Regions from separate parts of the Enterobacter sp. R4-368 genome, predicted to be linked through region 3. Evidence: predicted binding sites of a transcription regulator. Region 3 holds the regulator's gene; each other region holds the start of a gene.

What was found. The regulator CRP, encoded in region 3, controls carbon source genes, mostly activating them, when cyclic AMP is high. The targets are predictions, from matches to a motif close to ATGTGANNNNNNTCACAT.
Positions count from the first base shown of each region.
Region 1: serC (3-phosphoserine/phosphohydroxythreonine transaminase) is a predicted target of CRP. The motif match lies at 3,433-3,450, and genes of this name have one in related genera.
Region 2: uxuA (mannonate dehydratase) is a predicted target of CRP. The motif match lies at 3,079-3,096, and genes of this name have one in related genera.
Region 4: H650_RS18205 (glycoside-pentoside-hexuronide (GPH):cation symporter) is a predicted target of CRP. The motif match lies at 2,911-2,928, and genes of this name have one in related genera.

Region 1 is NC_021500.1:4,739,186-4,745,140, forward strand. It holds gene focA (formate transporter FocA) at 1-392, opposite strand, end outside; gene ycaO (30S ribosomal protein S12 methylthiotransferase accessory factor YcaO) at 798-2,558, opposite strand; gene H650_RS22125 (DUF421 domain-containing protein) at 2,695-3,387, shown strand; gene serC (3-phosphoserine/phosphohydroxythreonine transaminase) at 3,550-4,635, shown strand; gene aroA (3-phosphoshikimate 1-carboxyvinyltransferase) at 4,707-5,955, shown strand, end outside.
Region 2 is NC_021500.1:2,079,797-2,085,751, reverse strand. It holds gene H650_RS09800 (MFS transporter) at 1-349, opposite strand, end outside; gene H650_RS09795 (gluconate:H+ symporter) at 536-1,870, opposite strand; gene uxuA (mannonate dehydratase) at 1,937-3,004, opposite strand; gene cspE (transcription antiterminator/RNA stability regulator CspE) at 3,388-3,600, shown strand; gene ymcF (cold shock small protein YmcF) at 3,610-3,798, shown strand; gene H650_RS09780 (helix-turn-helix transcriptional regulator) at 3,888-4,667, opposite strand; gene H650_RS09775 (class I SAM-dependent methyltransferase) at 4,728-5,537, shown strand; gene H650_RS09770 (alpha/beta fold hydrolase) at 5,578-5,955, opposite strand, start outside.
Region 3 is NC_021500.1:2,592,403-2,598,357, reverse strand. It holds gene argD (bifunctional acetylornithine/succinyldiaminopimelate transaminase) at 1-761, shown strand, start outside; gene H650_RS12305 (YccS/YhfK family putative transporter) at 751-2,829, opposite strand; gene crp (cAMP-activated global transcriptional regulator CRP) at 2,876-3,508, opposite strand; gene H650_RS12295 (OsmC family protein) at 3,813-4,217, shown strand; gene H650_RS12290 (phosphoribulokinase) at 4,260-5,129, opposite strand; gene H650_RS12285 (YheU family protein) at 5,184-5,402, opposite strand; gene H650_RS12280 (hydrolase) at 5,399-5,955, opposite strand, start outside.
Region 4 is NC_021500.1:3,899,165-3,905,119, reverse strand. It holds gene aceE (pyruvate dehydrogenase (acetyl-transferring), homodimeric type) at 1-11, opposite strand, end outside; gene pdhR (pyruvate dehydrogenase complex transcriptional repressor PdhR) at 191-955, opposite strand; gene aroP (aromatic amino acid transporter AroP) at 1,490-2,863, shown strand; gene H650_RS18205 (glycoside-pentoside-hexuronide (GPH):cation symporter) at 3,035-4,441, shown strand; gene H650_RS18200 (glycoside hydrolase family 43 protein) at 4,441-5,391, shown strand; gene ampE (beta-lactamase regulator AmpE) at 5,407-5,955, opposite strand, start outside.

The sequences.
Region 1 (5,955 bases), 2.1 Mb from region 3:
AACAACACAAACAGCAGCGCACCCACCAGGTTGCCGACATAGACGTTAATCCAGTTGCGGGCCAGTTGCCCCCAGGTAATACGTCCACTGGCTTTAGCCACGACAATCAGTACGGTTGAAGTAAAGAGATCTGCACCGCAAATGATGCAAAGAATCAGCCCCAGGGAGAAGCAGACACCACCGATCAGTTTAGCAATACCATACGGCATTGCACCGGAACCTGTAGTGGCGGTGATGTAGAAAACGAAAGCAATGGAGATAAACACACCTGCGGTAATCGCAAGATAGAAAGTCTTAAGCGGATGTTTAGTCGCTTTATAGACACCAGCTTCTTCGGCAACTTTGGCCATCTCGGCTGGAAGAATAAGATCAAAAGGGTTGTCAGCTTTCACACTAACTCTCTCTTTATTAAGTCGGCGACGAGATACTAACAAAGCATTATAGAAGAGAATTTGATATGGATCATATCTCGCCTGGCTTATAGGACCGCAAAGAGCGTTGTTTTTCTACGAATGCGGAGTAAATTGTTGATTATCAAAATAAAAATAAAGTTTAAAAATTGCAAAATGAGTTGAAATTTTTTATGTGACCTCCCAAAAAACAGTTAATTAAAATGGAGTAATTGCCATAAGAAGTAACAATATTAGTTGGAGTGGATAATTATATTTACCCATATTTAACTTTAATATTACATATGGCAGTCATTGCCAAAAAATAAATAAAACGGGGCAATGAAATTGCCCCGTAATATAGCGTAGACCACTCATTAAGCCTACATATTGTCGTGCTACTTGTCGTTATTTCGACCAGAATGCCCGTTTGGCTCGTTGTAATTTTTCGTAAGCCGCTAACAGCGACTGATGCGCCGGGAATGCCTGCAGGGAACCGTCTGCCGGTTGCAGGTCGTAGAACGGCGCTTCACCGCTTAATGCGGCGCTGGCGGCTTCAACCGCTTGCGCACCATACATACGTACGAATGCATTCAGGTATTGCAGCGGCTCGCGCTCCTCTTCCTGCGCCAGTAATAATAATGTCTGCAGACAGCGGTAGTAGTTGGCCCGTTCGGCGCTAAAGATCGAGGCATTGAATTCCATCGTCCATTCAGTCCAGGCTAATGCCTGATCCAAATCGCCGCCTGCCAGCGCCAGCATCGCTTTTAGTTCACCAATGCGCAGCGTGTACCAGCCATTGTCTTTACCGGTCGCCAGACCCAACAGCTCGCGAACGCGGGTGAAGTCATCATGACCTTCGTCATCAAGCTGCGCGATAAGGCTGAGGTACTCCTCTTTTTCCCATTCACTGCCAGGCAAAGAGAGAATTGTTTCGCGCAAATGGCTGCCCATGGTGTTGTTCGCCAGCCACAGATCTTCGGCCGGATAAATATCGGACATGCCAGGCACCAGAATACGGCAGGCGTAAACACCCAGATGCTCATAATCGGCAATATAGACTTCTTTATCTTCTGCCTTAAAGATAGCCATGAGTGTGGCGAACTCTTCTTCCGTCGTGCCTGCGAAGCTCCAGTCAACAAACGGATAATCCGCATCCTGCTTGAACAGATCCCAGGAGATCAAACCGCTGGAGTCGATAAAGTGCGTCTCGAGGTTGGCATGCTCGGCCACTTCTTCATCATCAAAGGTTGGCGGTGTGAAGACATCCAGATCTTTCAACCCGCGGCCTTGCAGCAGCTCGGTAACAGTACGCTCGAGCGCCACACCGAAATCAGGGTGCGCGCCAAAAGAGGCAAAACAGGTGCCGTTGGCCGGGTTGAACAGGACAACACAGATAACCGGGTATTTACCGCCCAGGGAACCGTCGTAAGCGAAGATCGGGAAACCTTCCGCTTCCAGTTTGGCAATCGCTTCGACAACGCCCGGGTAGCGTGCCAGCACATCCTGCGGAATTTCTGGCAGGCTGATGCTCTCGGCAATAATGCGATTTTTAATATGGCGTTCGAACACTTCTGACAGCCCCTGCACGCGGGCTTCATTGCGTGTGTTCCCGGCGGACATGCCGTTAGAAACATATAAGTTGCCGACGATATTCATCGGGATATAAACCGTCTGCTCATCAGACTGGCGGGTAAACGGCAGGGCACAGATACCGCGCTCATCATTGCCGGATTGCAGATCAACGAGCATCCCGGCGGCCAGTTCGTTCTGCGGATCGTAGTAGGCGCGCAGACGCGCATCCAGAATGCCTTCCGGCAGAGAATCATCTTCCGGCAGCGGGAACCATTTCTCATTCGGATAATGAACGAACGGGCTCTGAGCGATAGCATCACCCAGCCAGAAATCAGCGAAGAAGTAGTTGGTGGACAGACGCTCGAAATACTCGCCCAGCGCAGAGGCCAGCGCGGCTTTTTTGGTCGCACCTTTACCGTTGGTGAAGCACAGCGCGCACTCTTTATCGCGAATATGCACTGACCAGACGTTTGGCACCGGATTCAGCCATGAGGCCTCTTCGATGTTAAAACCGAGATCGGTGAGCTTTTGCTGGAAGCGAGCGATGGAATCTTCCAGCGCGGCGTCTTTGCCGGGAATAAATGTTTGAGTCATGGCGGTCACTTTTTTCGTACGTAAAGCGCGCAATGATACGGGTTTTGCGTGACTGACGCTATCTTCCACGTCTGACCGACGAAAATAAAACTTATGGCTATGATTAAGAAAAGTAACGACTGTTCAGGCATAAAAAATGAAAGCGTTTGATCTGCATCGCATGGCGCTCGACAAGGTCCCTCTTGAGTTTCTCGGGGAAGTCGCACTGCGTAGTGTCTATACCTTTGTTTTGGTCTTTTTATTTCTCAAAATCACCGGACGACGCGGCGTACGCCAGATGTCCCTGTTTGAGGTGCTGATAATCCTGACTCTGGGATCGGCGGCCGGGGATGTCGCTTTTTACGACGATGTTCCCATGCTGCCGGTGCTGGTGGTTTTTATCACTTTAGCGTTGCTCTACCGGTTTGTGATGTGGCTGATGTCGCACAGCGAAAAGCTGGAAGATTTGCTGGAAGGCAAACCGGTTGTCATTGTTGAGAATGGCGAACTGGCCTGGGAAAAGGTGCATGCGGCGAACATGACCGAGTTCGAGTTCTTTATGGAGCTACGTTTAAATGGCGTGGAACAACTCGGACAGATTCGTCTGGCAATAATGGAAACCAACGGTCAAATCAGCGTTTATTACTTCCCGGACGATGAGGTGAAACCCGGGTTATGTATTTTGCCTGAAGGTTGCAGTGAGCGTTTCACAACGGTTCCCGAAGCGGGGGATTATGTTTGTGTCCGCTGCAGTAAAATTGTCGCCATGCATAAAGGGGAAAAGCAATCTTGTCCGCGTTGTGCAAATCCGGAATGGTCGAAGGCAAGCCGGGCTGTTCGCGTGACATAACAGCGTTTTTATCGGGTCTAGGGTGAGCAAACAAAACTTTCTGCTATGTGAGTTAGCGCACATCTTGCCGCTGGCACCCATTACCCGTTGCGGCGCGTAGCGCTGAATGATAAAACCGATGTCACAGGAATAACTTATTGCTTTATAGCGTGGTGAGGGGAAATGACTCAGGTCTTTAATTTTAGTTCTGGCCCGGCAGTATTACCGGCGGATGTGCTCAAACAAGCGCAACAAGAGCTGTGCGACTGGCAAGGTCTTGGAACGTCGGTGATGGAAATTAGCCATCGTGGTAAAGAGTTTATCCACGTGGCGGAAGAAGCAGAAAAGGATTTTCGCGACCTGCTGAATATTCCCTCTAACTATAAGGTTCTGTTCTGTCACGGCGGCGGTCGCGGCCAGTTCGCGGCTATTCCGTTGAACTTGCTGGGCGATAAAACCACCGCTGACTACGTTGATGCGGGCTACTGGGCGGCGAGCGCGGTAAAAGAAGCGAAAAAATACTGCTCACCGAACGTTATTGACGCCAAAATCACTGTTGATGGTCTGCGCGCGGTGAAACCGATGCGCGACTGGCAACTGAGCGATAATGCGGCCTATCTGCACTACTGTCCGAACGAAACGATCGACGGTATCGCGATCGATGAAACACCGGACTTTGGTGATGTGGTTGTCGCCGCTGACTTTTCCTCGACTATTCTCTCTCGTCAGATTGACGTAAGCCGTTTTGGCGTGATCTACGCAGGCGCGCAGAAAAATATCGGCCCGGCGGGTTTGACGCTGGTGATTGTGCGCGAAGATCTGCTGGGTAAAGCGCATCAGGCTTGCCCGTCGATCCTTGATTACACCGTGCTGAACGAAAACGACTCGATGTTTAACACGCCTCCGACCTTTGCCTGGTATCTCTCTGGGCTGGTGTTTAAGTGGCTGAAAAAACAGGGCGGTGTGGCAGCGATGGACAAAATCAACCAGCAAAAAGCCGATCTGTTGTACGGCGTGATCGACAGCAGCGATTTCTACCGCAACGATGTGGCGAAAGCGAACCGCTCGCGCATGAATGTGCCGTTCCAGCTGGCAGATAGCGCGCTCGATAAAGTCTTCCTGGAGGAGTCGTTCGCTGCGGGTCTACACGCGCTGAAAGGTCACCGTGTTGTCGGCGGGATGCGCGCCTCTATCTATAATGCGATGCCGTTAGCTGGCGTACAGGCGCTCACTGATTTCATGGTCGATTTCGAACGCCGCCACGGTTAATCGCACTGTTTTGACGTACCCCCGTAGTTTCACTGCGGGGGTTTTATTCTGTTAGTTGAGAGTGAAGTTTCATGGAATCCCTGACGTTACAACCCATCGCGCGAGTAGATGGCACCATCAATCTGCCTGGTTCAAAGAGTGTCTCCAACCGCGCCTTGTTGCTGGCCGCATTCGCTCGTGGCACGACTGTTCTGACTAACTTGCTGGACAGTGATGATGTGCGCCACATGCTCAATGCCCTCAGCGCGCTGGGAGTTCATTACACGTTGTCTGCCGATCGTACCCGTTGTGAAGTGACGGGGGTTGGTGGCCCGCTGCATTCAGCAGAAAAACTGGAGCTGTTTCTGGGTAACGCAGGAACTGCCATGCGTCCGTTGGCCGCCGCGCTGTGTCTTGGCGAAAACAATATTGTGCTGACTGGCGAGCCGCGCATGAAAGAGCGTCCGATTGGCCATCTGGTTGATGCGCTTCGTCAGGGCGGGGCAAAGGTTGATTATCTTGAGCAGGAAAATTATCCGCCACTGCATTTGCGCGGTGGCTTTACAGGTGGTGAAGTGAGTGTCGATGGCAGCGTTTCCAGCCAGTTTTTAACCGCATTGCTAATGGCAGCCCCGTTGGCACCCAACGACACGGTTATCACTATCAAAGGTGACCTGGTATCCAAACCGTATATTGATATCACACTGCATCTGATGAAGACCTTTGGCGTTGAGGTTGAAAACCAGCAATATCAACGCTTTGTTGTGCGCGGTGCGCAGCTATACCAGTCTCCAGGCCATTATCTGGTCGAGGGTGATGCGTCTTCTGCTTCTTATTTTCTCGCGGCCGGAGCAATCAAAGGCGGTACGGTGAAAGTGACCGGTATAGGCCGTAACAGCGTGCAGGGCGATATTCGCTTTGCTGATGTGCTGGAAAAAATGGGCGCGACCGTGGTCTGGGGCGATGATTATATTGCCTGCACCCGTGGTGAGTTGAACGCCATCGATATGGATATGAACCACATTCCCGATGCGGCAATGACCATCGCGACGGCAGCGCTGTTTGCCAAAGGCACGACCACTCTGCGTAATATCTATAACTGGCGCGTAAAAGAGACCGATCGCTTGTTCGCGATGGCGACAGAGTTGCGTAAAGTCGGGGCCGAAGTGGAAGAGGGCGAAGACTATATTCGCGTGACACCGCCTGCCAGGCTGCAGCTTGCGGAAATCGCAACTTATAACGACCACCGTATGGCGATGTGTTTCTCGCTGGTGGCGCTGTCTGATACGCCGGTCACCATTCTTGATCCGAAATGTACAGCGAAGACCTTCCCGGACTATT
Region 2 (5,955 bases), 510 kb from region 3:
CGAGTGATTGCACTGCAAGCAGCGCGGGAATGCTGTGCGCCAGCAAGCCGTAGAGGGGGAAAAGCAGCCCGGTAATGCCAATTAGCTCACATAGCAACAGTAAGCGTAGCGGCGAAACACGCCGGCACCCGTATTCCCCTAATAAACTGCCAAAAAAACCGGGTAGCGTAGCCAGCATATAGCTCAGCGTGAGCGTTGCCGGGGAGGCATGCCAGCGTAATAACTGACCAAGGATCAGGGTTTGCGTTAACCCATTGCCGATAGAAGAAAAAAGATAGGCACTACCAAACAAGCACAGCCAGCGGTGCTGGCGCAGCGCGCGCACCAGAACCATCAATAATGTGTTCATTGTCGACATTCTCACGTAAACAGAAAACCGCGTGCGGCATATAGCGCACGGTGCAAAGGTATGTTCACAAAGAAAATGTCGTTACATTGGCGAGCCTGATGAATTGCCGAGATCTGTAAACCTAGCATCACTTTTCGCGAAAGAGAAGGGGACGGGCGCATCCTTGTCCCCGTCGGTTTTCATCCGCTACGCGATAAACAGGCTGAGCAGCAGAACCATACCTAAGCCGACCACCGAGTTTATTAACTCCAGCAGCCCCCAGGTTTTGAAGGTGTCTTTCATCGAAATGCCGAACGTCTCTTTAAACAGCAGAAAACCGCCGTCGTACATCAGTGTGATGGTGTTGCTGCCGCAGGCAACGGCCAGGCACATCAGTGCCGGATTGAGGTGAAACGCGCTGACCATCGGCGCAACGATACCCGCCGAGGTGATGGCCGCGACGGCGCCCTGTCCGGTGAGAATGCGGATTATCGCCGTGATTATCCACGCCACGATAAACGGCGACAGCGGGACGTGACTCATAATGTCCACGATATGGTTTCCCACACCGGAAACTACAATCACCTGTTTCAGAATGCCGCCGGCGCTGATGACAAACAGCACATTGGCGATTTTCGCAATCGCGTCGCTGGCGCAGTGGGTGACGCCTTCTGCTGACATCCCACGCTTGATGCCAAGAAACCAGATTGCCGCCAGCGTGGCTAACAGCATGCTGATTTCCGCGCTGCCAAAGAAGGTGCAGACTTTTACCAGCTCCGAGCCTGCGGGCATTAACCCTTTGATAATCGACGCGACAATCATTAGCACCGCCGGGATCAGCGGGATCAGAATGCTGATGCTGAACGGTGGCAGATCCTGCGCGGTTTTCTCTTCGACCGGTTTCAGTAGCGAATTCAACGGAATCGCGTTAATACCCGGCAGGTATTTGGGCAGCAGAATGCCCGCGCAGAACAGCGCCGGGATAATCACTAAAATGCCGTACAGATAGACCTGTACAATGTCGGCGTTGAATGCGCTGATGAGCGCGACCGGGCCTGGCTGCGGCGGGAAAAGGCTGTGTCCCATGGTCGCGCCAACCACGGTGGGCACCACTAATTTCATATACGGAATATTGGCTTTTTTAGCGATATTCAGCACCAGCGGCATTGCAATAAGAAATGCCACTTCATAAAACATGGCGATGCCAAAAATAACGCCGATAAACATCAGCCCGACCGAAAGAAAACGTGTTCCGCAGCGTTCAATAACGCTATCCGCAATCCGCTGGCTGGCACCAGATTCGGTCATGAATTTACCGATGATAGCGCCAAATATAATAATCAATGCAAGATGGCCGAGAATACTTCCCAGACCGTCCTGAATAACCGTGACAATTTTATCCAGCGGAATACCTTCCATGATCGCAACAAATATCCCTGCAATCAGCAAGGCGAAAATATTGTGAAATTTATATTTAAGATTCATAACGACCAGGAGCGCAATACCAACCAGCACCCAAAATAGCGCTAACAACGGGGACATAGAGAATACCTTTCGGATTTGCCTTACATGAAAGCCGGTGGAGTCACCGGCCTGAATGACATTTTATTAATGTTGTTTTTCGAGTGCTTCCCACAAACCGTGCAGGTAGGTGACACCGAGGGCGCGGTCGTAAAGCCCGTAGCCCGGACGCCCGGTTTCGCCCCAGATAAAGCGCCCGTGGTCGGGGCGGATATAACCATCAAAGCCGTTATCGTAAAGTGATTTCATTATCTGGAACATATCCAGCGAACCGTAGCGGGATAAATGCGCAGACTCATAAAAATCTTTATCTTTAATGAGTTTAATATTTCTAACGTGGGCAAAGTGAATACGTTTGCGGCGGGTAAATTCTGCGAGGATTTGGTAGACATTATTATCCGGATCTTCAGCAATGGAGCCAGTGCATAATGTAATACCATTGGCTTCTGAATCCACCGCATTACAAATCCAGTCGAGATCGTCGCGGTTTTTTACAATACGCGGCAGACCAAAAATAGAATATGGCGGATCGTCCGGATGAATGGCCATTTTTATGCCGACTTCTTCACACACCGGAATAATGCGTTTAAGGAAATACACCAGGTTTTCGCGCAATTTCGCGTCGTCGACATCTTTATATTTGGCAAACAGCTCCTGCACTTTTGCCAGCCTTTCTGGCTCCCATCCGGGCAGGGCGAAACCGTTGGAATTCTCCAGCACCTCTTTCACGACTTCATCAAGAGTTTTATCGATGCCTTTTTTCTCGAACGCCATAGTGAGTGAACCGTCTGGCAGAACATAGTTCATGTCGGTTTTCATCCAGTCGAAAACCGGCATGAAGTTATAGCAAATCACCTTGACGCCGACTTCCGCCAGGTTGCGAATAGTCTGCTGGTAGTTGGCAATTAGCTGCTCGCGGCTGGGCAGGCCAATTTTGATATCATCGTGAATGTTAACGCTTTCAATGACTTCCATCTTTAAACCAGCCTGATGTACCTGATCGGCAAGCGCGCGGATTTTCTCTTTAGGCCACACGTCGCCAACCGGAACATCATAAAGCGCGCCAACGACACCTTCGACGCCGGGAACTTGCCGGATGTGCTCCAGCGGAATTTTGTCTTCAACTGGACCAAACCAGCGCATTGTCATTTGCATGCTCATTACCACCCTTAAACGTTTTGCTTAACTACCATACTAGTATTGATAATAGCCGGATGGTAAGCGCATTTGTGCGATCCACTTCACACAAACCCCTTTGCCGGGATTGAATCCCTGAGAAGCAAACAGAACAGCACGTTAATCTGCTGATAACGTTTTACTGATAAATATTTTTAAAATAGTGCTTGCGCTGTCAATGCAACCATGCGTTAATGCGTCGTCGGTTTGATAAATCATTATCTCCAGCAGTTCACTAAAGTCTTTCTCATCTCTAAGTACCTCCTTGCTACTTCTTTTTGGGTCTTCGCTTTACACTCTGATAAAAATAATGTCTCAGACCATTACTGCCGCATTCGGCGAACAAAAAGAAGGTAATAAGCATGTCTACTAAAATGAACGGTATCGTTAAATGGTTTAACGCTGAGAAAGGCTTCGGTTTCATTACTCCGAAAGATGGCAGCAAAGATGTATTCGTACATTTCTCCGCTATCCAGAGCAATGCATTCCGTACTCTTGAAGAAAATCAAGAGGTTGAGTTTACTATTGAGAACGGCCCGAAAGGTCCGGCTGCGGCCAACGTGGTTCCGCGCTAAGGATTTAGAATTATTAATCGTATTCATTTTCGCTGCCCGTGCTGTCACGGGTCGCAATACCGAATTTCCAGCTTTGATATAACTGAGAAAAATCCGGCAGGTGCCAAATGTATTTTTTGCAAATCAGCAATGACTACATTTGATAATATCGCCGCATTTGTTCAGGCCAGCCAGGCGCCACTGGAATTCCGTAAATAATAAAAAACAGGTCAGTTTTCTGGCCTGTTTTTTTTATGTCGAGCAATAAACTTCATTTTTTTCTGCGATATACAGAATCCGCGCCCGAATTACTCGTCCATTAACATAATCATTTTGATCGAACGGTTGCTGGTTAGCTGCCAGGTCATCTGCCGGTAGTGCAACTCGCCTTGTTGCGGATGATGAAAAACGCGTTCGCCACCCTCACGCACCACCACTTGCTGGCGCGACCAGAACGCGCGAAACAGTTCGCTGTCGTTACTCAGACTCTGCACAAACTGGTTCAGTCCTTTGTCGTGCGGGTAGTGCATCGCGTCCGCGCGTAGCTCGGCGACAATCCGGCTGGCGCGCGTTTCCCAGTTGATAACCAGCGTTTGCGCCAGCGGGTGGCGAAACATAAAACTCATCATATTCGGTTGGGTATCCTTATCCAGCCAGCCGCTGAACAGTGTCTCAGCGGGTGTATTCCACGCCAGCATATTCCAGGTCAAATCCAGCAAATAGCAGGGGCAGGCCATCTGATTCACCGTGGCCAGCACAGCAGGTTCGACGGTAATGACGTGCTCTTCCTGCGGGTCGTTTTGCAGCGCCAGATGAAACAAATACTTGCGCTCTGCGGCGCTCATTTTTAACACGTTGGCGATATTCGACAGGGTTTGCGGCGAAACAACAATATCCCGCCCTTGTTCAATCCACGTATACCAGGTGGTGCTGATGCCGCTAAGTTGCGCCACTTCCTCCCGCCGCAATCCACGCGTGCGCCGCCGCCCTTGCGCCGGCAAGCCAATATCCGCAGGCGCGGTATTTTCCCGCTGCGATCGCAAAAAAGCGCCAAGGGTTTTCGGCCCGGCAAATAAGGTACTTTCCATGGGGGGTACTCATTAATACCAGTATAAGTACACATATTGTACCCCTATAAATGCGGTCGTATAGTCGCCAAAGAGCAACTTTTTGTCGTGCTAAAAAGGAAAAAGAGAATGTCGGTTAATCATCATGAGTTAACAAAAAAGCAGTTTGGCGACCAGGCCCAGGCCTACCTGACAAGCCAGGTGCATGCGCAAGGCGCAGATTTAGTGCGTCTGGTCGAGTGGCTGAGTACTGATGCGGATGCCTCGCTGCTGGATTTGGGCTGCGGTGCCGGGCATGCCAGTTTTGCCGCCGCAGGCGTGGTGCGCGAAGTAACAGCGTATGACTTATCGGAAAAAATGCTGGCGGTAGTGCGCCAGGCGGCGAGCGATCGTCAGTTACACAACATCACCACCGCACACGGCGCGGCGGAAAAGCTGCCCTTTGCCGACAATACATTTGACGTGGTAATCAGCCGCTACTCGGCGCACCACTGGCATGATGTCGCACTGGCGCTGCGCGAAGTAAAACGTGTGCTGAAACCCGGCGGGAAATTTATCCTGATGGATATCGCCTCGCCTGGCCGTCCGGTGCTGGATATCTGGCTGCAAACCATTGAAGTGCTTCGCGATCCGTCCCACGTACGTAACTACTCGCCAGCCGAGTGGCTGCAAATGACGCAGCAAAGCGGCATGCAGGTTGAGAAGATGGTTTCTGATCGGCTGGCGCTGGAATATCAGCCCTGGGTGGAACGCATGAACACGCCGGAGGTATTGCGCGCGGCGATCCGCTACCTGCAAAACCAAACCTCCGACGAGGTGAAAGCGCACTTTTTTATTGGCGACGATGGCTCGTTTACGTCCGACACACTGATGTTTCAGACGCGTGCGTAAGCAAAATCGGTGCGCCCACCCCGCGGGGCGCACCGGTTTCTTAGCCAATCGCGTTACCAATCACGTCACGAATGCGTTGGGCAATGTAGCCAACATGGGTTTCCAGTGCGAAATGCCCGGTATCAAGCAGCTCGACCACCGCATTTGGATTATCGCGTTTATAAGCGTGCGCGCCTGGCGGGATAAAAAACGGATCGTGCTCGCCCCAGATAATCAGCGCGGGTGGCTGGTGGGTGCGGAAAAAGGCCTGAAACTCCGGGTAGCGCTTCAAGTTGCTGGCGTAATCAAGAAACAGATCCAGCTGGATCGCTTTATTTCCGGGGCGCTCCATCAGTAATGTATCCAGTTGATAACCTTCCGGAGCGACAGTTTCAGGGTCGCGCACACCGTGCAGGTACTGCCATTTTGTCCCTTCCAG
Region 3 (5,955 bases):
AGCCGAAGTATTCCGATGGTTTTGGCCCGAAACCGGCGGACATTATCCATGTGCCGTTTAACGATCTGCACGCGGTGAAAGCGGTGATGGACGATCACACCTGCGCGGTAGTGGTAGAGCCTATTCAGGGCGAGGGCGGCGTTACTGCCGCCACACCGGATTTCCTGAAAGGTTTGCGCGAGCTGTGCGATCAACACAATGCTCTGCTGGTGTTCGACGAAGTGCAGTGCGGCATGGGCCGCAGCGGAGAGTTGTTTGCTTATATGCACTACGGTGTGACGCCGGATATTCTGACCAGCGCCAAAGCGCTCGGCGGCGGTTTCCCTATCAGCGCGATGCTGACTACACATGAAATTGCCAGTGTCTTCCACGCCGGTTCACACGGCTCTACTTACGGTGGCAACCCGCTGGCCTGCGCTGTCGCCGGAACCGCATTCGACATTATCAATACGGCGGAAGTGCTCAGCGGCGTGAATGAAAAACGTCAGTTGTTCGTTAAACATCTGCAGCAAATTGGCGAGAAATTTGACCTGTTTAGCGATATTCGTGGCATGGGGCTGCTGATTGGTGCTGAGCTGAATCCGCAATATAAAGGCCGTGCGCGCGACTTTCTCTACGCCGCTGCCGATGCGGGCGTCATGGTGCTGAACGCCGGTCCGGACGTCATGCGTTTTGTGCCTTCGCTGATTATTGATGCGCAGGATATCGAAGAAGGGATGAAGCGCTTCGCGAATGCGGTGGCGAAAGTGGTCAACGGTTAAGGCGGCGGTTTAACCAAATGCCATGATGCGGGCGCTGACGCCATGCTACCGACGAAATGGTGTGCATGGTGTTCAGATGCCCGATAATCCGCTGTAAATGCTGCTCCAGCGTGCTCATTGGCCCGTGCGTTAATGCTTCCGGGGCTTCGAGAATATTCACATCGCCGGATCCTCCCGGCCCGTCATACTCCAGCCGCTGCTGGCAGCGCTGCAGGGCAATTTCGCAGGATTGCAAATAACGTTGCGCCAGCTCCGGCGTCAACATCGTATGTTCACGTGCCAGCGTCGTCATTGCATTAATATGCTCAACGATAAACTGGCTGTGCGTTACCCACAGTTTCATATCTTCCAGATAACGCGTATTGAAGCCCGGTTCCTGCATCGCCTGGTTTAGCGAGTTAAACAAAGCGTTATGCGCCTGGTTTACGCGCATGCGCTGCCAGGCAAGCGGAGTGGGCTGCGGGTTATCGCTTAAGATCAGGCGAATCGCTTCCTGATCTGTTTCCAGCGCATCGTGCGCATTCTGGCGCAGCAAGCCACTTTGCCACTGCGGCCACAGCCAGACCATGCCGCCGAAAGCGATCAGGCAACCAATCAACGTGTCGATAAGGCGGGCGACAATAAACTCCTCACCATTTAGCGTCAGCAGTTGCAAGGTGTAGACGGCGGTAATGGTAAAACCCACCATCGCCCAGCCGTAGTTTTTCCGAATAATGAGATAACTGACCAGCGTAATCATCAGCATCGCGGCCAGCGTAAAACCGAGTGGAACATGAAAGTGCAGCGTCGCCCCGGCAATCACCAGTCCCGCAATGGTGCCCGCCGCCCGGTGGACAATGCGAACGCGCGTTGCGCCATAGCCGTTTTGCGTGACAAACATCACCGTCATCATGATCCAGTAGGGTTTTGGTAAATGCAGGGCGCTGCCCATCAGGCTGGCGATACTGAGCATGACGCTGATTCGCGCGGCATTACGCAGCGCCGCAGATTTCAGTGATAAATAGCTTTTTAGCGCCGGGAAAAGGGGCAAGCGACGCTGCTTTTCCGCCATCAGATCGCGGGCATAGAGAGGGCGCTGAGTGCGCAAGACGCGCGCGATACGGCTAAAATGCCAGGCGCAGAACTGCCCGACCGGGTTATCCGGGTGCTGGCGGGCGATTTTTTCCAGCGCGCCAATCTGCTTATCCATGTTGAAGCGCGTGGGATAGCGGTGATAGAGAATGTCGTCTGCCAGCACGCGCAGGCGAGCGGCGACGGTTTGCGCGTTCCAGCGGATCACCTGTTCGGCGTGGGTTTGTTCCACCAGTTTTTGCACTTCTTCCGGCTGGTGCAAACTCACCGAAATGTGCTCTTGCAAATCAATCCCTACCTGGAAAACCCGCAGTAGCCTTTTGTAATCGTTGTGTTTATTGGCAGCCAGCATATGCAGTTGTTGATAGCACTGGCTTATCATATCCACCGCTTTTTGCTGGCGGGCGAGCAACGGCGGCAGCGCTTTTTCTGGGTCGGCGTGTTGCGTCAGCAGGCTGTATTTCGCCTCGCAGTAGTCTGCCAGTTGCCGGTAGAGCAGGCTGAGCGATTCGCGCAGCGGTTGCTCGCGCCACATCCAGAACCAGAACCAGTTGAACAATCCGTACCACAGCGTGCCCAGCGCATAGATAAGTATCGGCTCCCATACCGGCATGTTACCGGCGAGGCTGAGCGTAAAGATGGCGGCAATGAGCGAAGCCGGGAGCAGGCGACCGTGCAGTGCACTGATTTCGGCGGTTACGCCTAAAACCAGCGTCAGCCCGGTGAGGATCAGCGGCAATGGAAGATCTCTCGCCAGCAATAGCTGCACCGCCAGGCTGCTGCCTGCAAACAGCGTTCCGCCAATGATCAGGCGTTTGAAAAAACGTTTATGTGGCGTATCAAGCCCGGCAATGTTGCAGCAGGCGGGAACGAGGGAAAACAGCAGACCTTGTTGCAGATGACCAGTAACCAGACCAATGGCCACAGGTAAACATAACACCAGCGTTTGTCGCAGTGCGTAGTTGATTTCGGGGTGATAAATCAGCCTGCGCCACATGAGGGAAGAAAAACGACGCAGCGCGTAAGCTGCGCCGTTTTACAGATTAACGCGTTCCGTATACGACGATGGTTTTACCGTGGGCGGAGATCAGGTTCTGATCTTCGAGCATTTTGAGAATGCGGCCCACAGTTTCACGGGAGCAACCGACGATCTGACCAATTTCCTGGCGAGTAATTTTAATTTGCATGCCGTCCGGATGGGTCATTGCATCTGGCTGTTTCGCCAGGTTTAACAGCGTTTGCGCGATACGGCCGGTTACATCCAGGAAGGCGAGGTTACCCACTTTTTCTGAAGTGACCTGCAGGCGACGCGCCATTTGCGAGGAAAGACGCATCAGGATATCCGGGTTAACCTGGATTAACTGACGGAATTTTTTGTACGAGATTTCAGCCACTTCACAAGCAGTTTTAGCGCGTACCCATGCACTGCGCTCCTGACCCTCTTCGAACAGGCCCAGTTCACCGATAAAATCTCCCTGGTTCAGGTAGGAGAGGATCATCTCTTTACCCTCTTCGTCCTTGATCAGCACTGCCACTGAGCCTTTAACGATGTAGTACAGCGTTTCCGCTTTTTCACCCTGGTGAATCAGCGTGCTCTTCGACGGGTACTTATGAATGTGGCAATGAGACAAGAACCATTCAAGCGTCGGGTCTGTTTGTGGTTTGCCAAGCACCATGCGCGATTATCCTCTGTTATAAGCTGTCTCAGACACAGGATGAGCCCCTACGTCTGGGGTTGCAATCTAAGCTTCCCGCATCCAGGGAAGTGGACCGTCAGCGTCATCTGCGGTCTCTAAAGTATGATGTCATGCATACATGCGTAACATCCATTTATCTCTGTAGCATCCAGAGTGTTTTAGCATAGCTTTTACCGCCTGTCTCCTGGTGTCTCGCTTCAGCATGACGCAGGTCGCCTTCCGTTGCGAGTTTTGTTATGTACGCGTAATCTGTAAAGAAAATTGCCACTCCGGAGTGAAGAAAATGCAGGCACGTGTGAAATGGGTTGAAGGGTTAACGTTCATCGGTGAGTCCGCATCGGGCCACCAAATCCTGATGGACGGCAACTCCGGCGACAAAGCGCCAAGCCCGATGGAAATGGTGCTGATGGCGGCGGGCGGATGCAGCGCCATTGATGTGGTTTCTATTTTACAAAAAGGGCGTCATGACGTGACTGACTGCGAAGTGAAGCTGACCTCAGAGCGCCGTGAAGAAGCGCCGCGCCTGTTTACCCACATCAATTTGCACTTTATCGTCACCGGTAAAGATCTGAAGGATGCTGCGGTTTCCCGCGCGGTGGATTTATCCGCGGAGAAGTATTGCTCCGTGGCCTTGATGCTCGAAAAAGCGGTGAACATCACCCACTCTTACGAAGTTATCGAAGCCTGATGCGAAAAGCCCGGTAAGCAGCACATCACCGGGCTTTCTGCATTATTTGATCTTTTTACCTTCCATCAGCCGTTGTACCAGCGGCGTCATAATCAACTCCATCGCCAGCCCCATTTTTCCGCCAGGCACCACCAGCGTATCCATATGCGAGATAAACGAGCCTTGCAGCATTGCCAGCAACCACGGGTAATCAATCCCTTCCAGATTGCGGAAATGGATCACCACAAAACTCTCGTCCAGTGAGGGAATGCCTTTCGCGGCAAACGGATTGGACGTATCCACCGTTGGCACGCGCTGGAAGTTAATGTGCGTACGGGAAAACTGCGGCGTAATAAAATTGATGTAATCTTCCATCGAACGCACGACAGAATCCATTACCGCTTCCCGCGAATGCCCGCGCTCGCTGGTATCGCGGACAAGTTTTTGAATCCATTCTAGGTTGACGATCGGCACCACGCCCACCAGCAAATCCACATGACGCGCGACATCGTTTTGCGGCGTCACCACGCCGCCGTGCAGACCTTCATAAAACAGCACATCGGTCGGTTCCGGCAGCGGTTGCCACGGCGTAAACGTGCCCGGTACCTGGTTCCAGGGAACGGCTTCATCGTAGGTATGCAGGTATTTGCGCGCCTGGCCTTTGCCGGTTTGGCCATATTCGATAAACGTCTGTTCCAGCAGGCCAAAATCATTGGCTTCCGGGCCAAAATAGCTGATATGCCGCCCAAGATCGCGGGCCTTACGGATAGCCATATCCATTTCCGGGCGGGTATAGCGATGGAAGCTGTCCCCTTCCACTTCTGCCGCGTGCATATTGAGCTGGGCGAAGATCTTACGAAAGGCGAGGCTGGTGGTGGTGGTTCCCGCGCCGCTGGAGCCTGTAACGGCGATAACCGGATGTTTGGCGGACATAGCAACTCCCTGAATAAACGATTATTTCAGTATAGCCAGCCGCCATGTACCTGTTCAGTCGTGGAACTGCCCGCGCGGCATGATATTGACCGTCTCGTGCAGTTCCGACCACACCAGTACGGCTTCGCCGCGTTGCAGCTGCCGTTTAACGTCGGCGACCTTTTGCTCAAGTGAACGCTCATGTTCACCATAATCAGTGCCTTCGCGCAAGACAAAGCTCTCAATCAGATTGTCCAGCGTCTGCGCATCAATCTCTTGCCAGGGAATAATCATCGTCTTTCCAGGTAAGCGGATAACCAATCCGGAATACGCTTTTCCAGCCACATTTCCGGGTGGCGCAAGGTTCCGCCAACAAACCCGACATGGCCGCCGTGTTCCGTCAGTTGGTATTCAATATTCGCCGGCAAATGTCCGGCATCCGGGATCACATTGTGATCCATAAACGGGTCATCTTTCGCGTGGATAATCAGCGTCGGTTTACGAATATCCGGCAAAACCGGCATCGCGCTACAGCGGCGATAATAATCCAGCGCGTCGGCAAAACCGTGGATTTTCGCGGTGATCAGATCGTCGAACTCGCGAATACGGCGCAGCTTACGCAGCGCCGGCAAGGTGGTTGGCAGCGAACCAGGATAAGCGCGTAATTTGCGCGCGGCGTTCGCTTTCAGCAAATTCAACAAATAGCGCTGATAAACACGGGAAAATCCCTTATCCATATGATAACTGCAGGCTTCCAGCACCAACGGAGCAGAGACAATTACCGCTGCATCGACGGGCAAGTCGTCATCGGCTTTTGCCAGCAAACAACCGAGCATGTTCCCGCCGA
Region 4 (5,955 bases), 1.3 Mb from region 3:
CGTTCTGACATGGGGGGTATTCCTTATCTATCTAATACGTTGATTTGTCTGGAACCTGTCCCATTGCATTCTCATGCCTTTTCGTTCAAACCACAAAAGTGCAATAAGACAGGTTCTGCGTTTAGTTGCCGCGCTCTAAAGTTTGGCGCTGGTGTTACAACTCTTCCGGTACAACCTGCACCAGAAAATCTTAATTCTTTCTCTGCTCTAACCGGCGAAGCGAGCGTTCACGACGGCTCTGCTCACGGCTACGATCCAGCAAAATCTCTTCAATAAACGCCAGGTGGCGGTGCGACGCTTCACGCGCCTCTTCCGGCTTCCCGGCCATGATCGCCGCGAAAATACTCGAGCGATGGTTGCTGACAAGCGGCAGCATTTCGCGGCGCGCGTACAGCAATTCAAAGTTCTGACGAACGTTTTGCGCCAACATGGGCTCCATGCAGCGTAGCAGATGAAGCAGCACAACATTATGTGCCGCCTCGGTTACGGCTATTTGATACTGCACGACGGCACTGGATTCCGCGTCCAAATCCCCGGACTGCTGCGCCCGCTCAATGGCCTGGTGCAGCTCGCTGATCCGCGCTTTGTCTTCATCGGTGCTGCGCAGCGCCGCGTAATATGCAGCAATGCCTTCCAGCGCGTGGCGGGTTTCAAGCAGGTCAAACTGGGATTCGGGATGATCGGCCAGAAGCTCAACCAGCGGATCGCTGAAGCTTTGCCACAGACTGCTTTGGACAAAAGTACCGCCACCCTGGCGACGAAGGAGCAGGCCTTTCGCTTCGAGGCGCTGAATGGCCTCGCGCAGTGAAGGACGAGAAACATCGAACTGTTTGGCCAGTTCGCGCTCTGGAGGCAGTTTCTCGCCGGGACGCAACGTACCTTCGAGAATCAAAAACTCCAGTTGCTGCTCAATCACATCGGAAAGTTTTGGTTGGCGGATTTTGCTGTAGGCCATTGTTCCCTGTCTCTACCACTCGCCCGGAGTAAATTGGTCTTACCAATTTCATGTTCTTGACGCTAAAGTAACAAAGTATTCACCTTCTGTCCATACAGGTTTTGATTGAAATCAGGAAACCACGCACATTTTAACAATGTTACAGAAATAGCGTTTCAAAGATGTAACCTTGCACAAATGCCTCGTTTACCACGAAAGAGGCAGTTTTAACTTTCCTGAAACGCCAATTAAGGCATGTGAACCGATTCAGTTCGCCAATATATGAATAAATATTCTTTTAATTCGCATAAAACAAAGAAATAAGGCCATTGAGGGAGTAGATGGGGTACGCAGAAACGGTTTCTTTTTTATCCGCTCGTCATCAGAGTTTCATAAAGCAGATGCATTCCCGCGCACTTATCACTATTCTGAGCCCTATGAAAGGGATTGACGAAAAAACACGTCGACATTTCGTAAACAAAAAAATACAAAAAACGGAATTTATTTATTACACGCAAACCGCAGCGTACAAATAACAACCACACACGAGGTTTCATAATGGAAGGTCAACAGCACGGCGATCAGCTAAAGCGCGGCCTTAAGAACCGCCACATTCAGCTTATCGCGCTGGGTGGCGCTATTGGGACTGGCCTGTTTCTGGGCAGCGCATCCGTCATTCAATCTGCCGGTCCGGGGATAATTCTGGGTTATGCCATTGCCGGTTTTATCGCGTTTCTCATCATGCGCCAGCTTGGCGAAATGGTGGTTGAAGAGCCGGTAGCAGGCTCATTCAGCCACTTCGCTTACAAATATTGGGGCAACTTTGCAGGCTTTGCTTCCGGCTGGAACTACTGGGTGCTGTACGTGCTGGTGGCGATGGCGGAGCTTACTGCCGTCGGGAAATATGTGCAGTTCTGGTGGCCAGAAATTCCAACATGGGTTTCCGCCGCCGTGTTCTTTGTCATTATCAACGCCATCAACCTGACCAACGTGAAAGTGTTTGGTGAGATGGAGTTCTGGTTCGCCATTATTAAGGTTTTCGCGGTTGTCGCGATGATCGTATTTGGCGGCTGGTTGCTGTTTAGCGGCAGCGCTGGCCCGCAGGCTACCGTGCGTAACCTGTGGGAACAGGGCGGTTTCCTGCCGCACGGCATCGGTGGGCTGGTGATGATGATGGCGATCATCATGTTCTCCTTCGGTGGTCTGGAACTGGTGGGGATCACCGCCGCAGAAGCCGATAACCCGGAACAAAGCATTCCGAAAGCCACCAACCAGGTTATCTACCGCATTCTGATTTTCTATGTGGGTTCGCTGGCTGTGCTGCTCTCCCTGCTGCCGTGGACGCGTGTTACGGCTGACACCAGCCCGTTTGTGCTGATCTTCCATGAACTGGGTGACTCGTTTGTGGCCAACGCGTTGAACATTGTGGTGCTGACTGCCGCGCTCTCTGTTTATAACAGCTGCGTGTACTGCAACAGCCGTATGCTGTTCGGTCTGGCGAAACAGGGCAACGCGCCGAAAATACTGCAACACGTGGATAAACGCGGCGTGCCGGTGAACACCATCATCACCTCTGCGCTGTTTACCGCGCTGTGTGTGCTGATCAACTACTTCGCCCCGGAATCCGCGTTTGGTCTGCTGATGGCGCTGGTGGTTTCCGCGCTTGTGATCAACTGGGCGATGATTAGCCTGGCGCACATGCGTTTTCGCCGCGCCAAGCAGCAGCAAGGGGTTACGCCGCGCTTCCCGGCGCTGTTCTACCCGCTGGGGAACTGGATCTGCCTGATCTTTATGGCAGCGGTACTGGTGATCATGCTGATGACAGACGGCATGGCGATCTCCGTCTACCTGATCCCGGTGTGGATTGCCATCCTCGGCGTCGGCTACCTGCTGAAGCAGAAAAACGCCAATACCGTGAAAGCGCATTAATCCTTACCCACTCCCCCTCTCCCGCCAGGGAGAGGGGTGTTATCACTGTGTTACCTTCCTCACACTTTCCTTTCCATAGCCATTTTGTCCATCTCTGCGGCCTGATCCTGCTACGCAAACAAAAATTTACAGACAAATACTTCATGCCATATCTCAAAGGGAGAACCGGCAATGGACAACAACAAACTGTCTGTTAAAGAAAAGATTGGTTATGGCATGGGCGACGCCGGATGCAACATTATCTTTGGCGCTATCATGCTGTTTGTTAACTATTTCTATACTGATATCTTCGGCCTCGCACCTGCGCTGGTTGGGGTATTACTGCTGTCGATTCGCGTGATTGATGCGGTGACTGACCCGCTAATGGGGGCGCTCGCTGACCGGACACAAAGTAAATATGGCCGTTTTCGCCCGTGGCTGTTGTGGATAGCCGTACCTTACGCCGTCTTCAGCGTGCTGATGTTCACCACGCCGGAATGGTCTTATAACAGCAAAGTTATCTATGCCTTTGTCACCTATTTCCTGTTGTCGCTGACCTATACCGCGATCAATATCCCCTACTGCTCGCTGGGCGGTGTTATCACTAACGACCCGAAAGAGCGCGTTGCCTGCCAGTCGTATCGCTTTGTGATGGTCGGCATTGCCACCCTGCTGTTGTCGCTCACGCTGCTGCCGATGGCCGAGTGGTTCGGCGGTGCGGATAAAGCCAAAGGCTACCAGATGGCGATGACGGTGCTGGCGTTTATCGGCATGTGTATGTTCCTGTTCTGCTTTGCCACCGTGCGCGAACGTATCCGCCCGGCGGTGCCAACCAATGATGATCTGAAAAAAGATTTCAAAGACGTGTGGAAAAACGATCAGTGGGTGCGCATCCTCCTGCTGACGCTCTGCAATGTTTGCCCTGGTTTTATCCGCATGGCGGCCACCATGTATTACGTCACCTGGGTGATGGGGGAAAGCACCCATTTCGCGACGATGTTTATTAGCCTTGGCGTGGTCGGCATGATGCTCGGCAGTATGCTGGCAAAAGTGCTGACCGACCGCTGGTGTAAACTGAAAGTCTTCTTCTGGACCAATATCGTGCTGGCGGTCTTCTCCTGCGCCTTTTACTTCTTTGACCCGCACGCCACGGTGCTGATTGTGGTGCTCTACTTCCTGCTGAACATTCTGCATCAGATCCCTTCCCCGCTGCACTGGTCGCTGATGGCGGATGTCGATGATTACGGCGAGTGGAAAACCGGCAAACGCATTACCGGTATGAGCTTCTCCGGCAACCTGTTCTTCCTGAAAGTGGGGCTGGCAGTTGCCGGGGCGATGGTCGGTTTCCTGCTCTCCTGGTATGGCTATGACGCCGGAGCCAAACAGCAAAGCGCCAGCGCCATTAACGGCATCATGCTGCTGTTTACCATTATTCCGGGCGTCGGCTACCTGATCACCGCAGGCGTGGTGCGCTTACTGAAAGTCGACCGTGAATTGATGAAACAGATTCAGGCGGATCTGGAAAAACGCCGCGTCAACTACCATGAACTGACCGAAAATCAGCATTTACCGGCGGGCGATAACGTAAGGAATGCATAATGGAAAACTGGCCGAACCCGTTTATTGAACAGCGCGCTGACCCGTTTATCCTGCGCCATCAAGGCGAGTATTACTTCGTTGCCTCGGTGCCGGAATATGACCGGCTGGAGATCCGCCGCGCCAGTACGCTGGAAGGCCTGCGGGATGCCGAGGGCGTGGTAGTCTGGCGCAAACCGCAAAGCGGCCCGATGAGCGAGCTTATCTGGGCACCGGAGCTGCATCACATTGATGGCAAATGGTATCTCTACTTTGCCGCGACCTGGACCAAAGCGCTGGATGCGCTGAATATGTTCCAGCACCGCATGTTCGTTCTGGAGTGCGCGGATGCCGATCCGCTCTGCGGTCGCTGGGTCGAAAAAGGCCAGGTAAAAACGCCTTTCGATACCTTTGCGCTCGATGCCACCACCTTTGAGCATCAGGGGAAACGCTGGTATTTATGGGCGCAAAAAGCGCCGCATATTGCCGGGAACTCCAACCTCTACCTGGCGGAAATGGAAAACCCGTGGACGCTGAAAGGCGAACCGGTAATGTTAAGCAAACCGGAATTTGACTGGGAGTGTCGTGGTTTTCTGGTCAATGAAGGCCCGGCGGTATTGTTCCACGGCGATAAACTCTTTGTGAGTTATTCCGCCAGCGCCACCGACGAAAATTACTGTATGGGCTTGTTGTGGATCGATATCACCGCCAACCCGCAGGATCCCAAAAACTGGCATAAATCGCCGCAGCCGGTGTTTAAAACCAGTTATGAAAACCACCAGTACGGCCCGGGGCACAACAGTTTTACGCAAACGCCGGAAGGGGAAGATGTGCTGGTCTATCACGCACGGAATTACACCGAAATTGAAGGCGATCCGCTTTACGATCCCAATCGCCATACCCGCCTGAAAACAATTCGCTGGCAAGAAAACGGGATGCCCGATTTCGGCATCCCGGCAGCGGATAATCAGTGATACTGCGGCACGCGGTTAAATCAGCGTGCCGTAAATCGTTAACAGCGCCACCACGACCACCAGCACCAGCGACGTTTTTTTCGCCATTGAGACAGCGGCTTTCGGCGTTTCGACTTTATCGGTGTGCGGCTCGCGCGCCAGCGAGAACTGCGCAAGACGCGTCAGCACCTGGTATTGTGAAGTATGGCGATCGCCCAACGACGCAAACCAGGCCGGGAGCGCTTTTTCACCGTGTCCGACCAGCGCGTAGACCACACCCGCGAGGCGCACCGGTATCCAATCCAGCAGATGCAAAATGGCGTCAATGCCAGACTGCTGACGCTCGTTTGGCGTTTTGTAACGCGCCAGCCAGTATTGCCACGCACGCAATGAGGCGTAACCGACCAGCAACACGGGTCCCCACGACGCACCGACGATAAACCAGAACATTGGCGCGAGATAAAAACGGAAGTTGATCCATACCAGCGCGTTTTGCAGCTCGCGCAGAAACTCGCGCTCGTCGCAGCCTGGCGGCACGCCGTGGATCAGCGTCAGCTCATTCGCCATTGCCGTGTGGGCATGTGC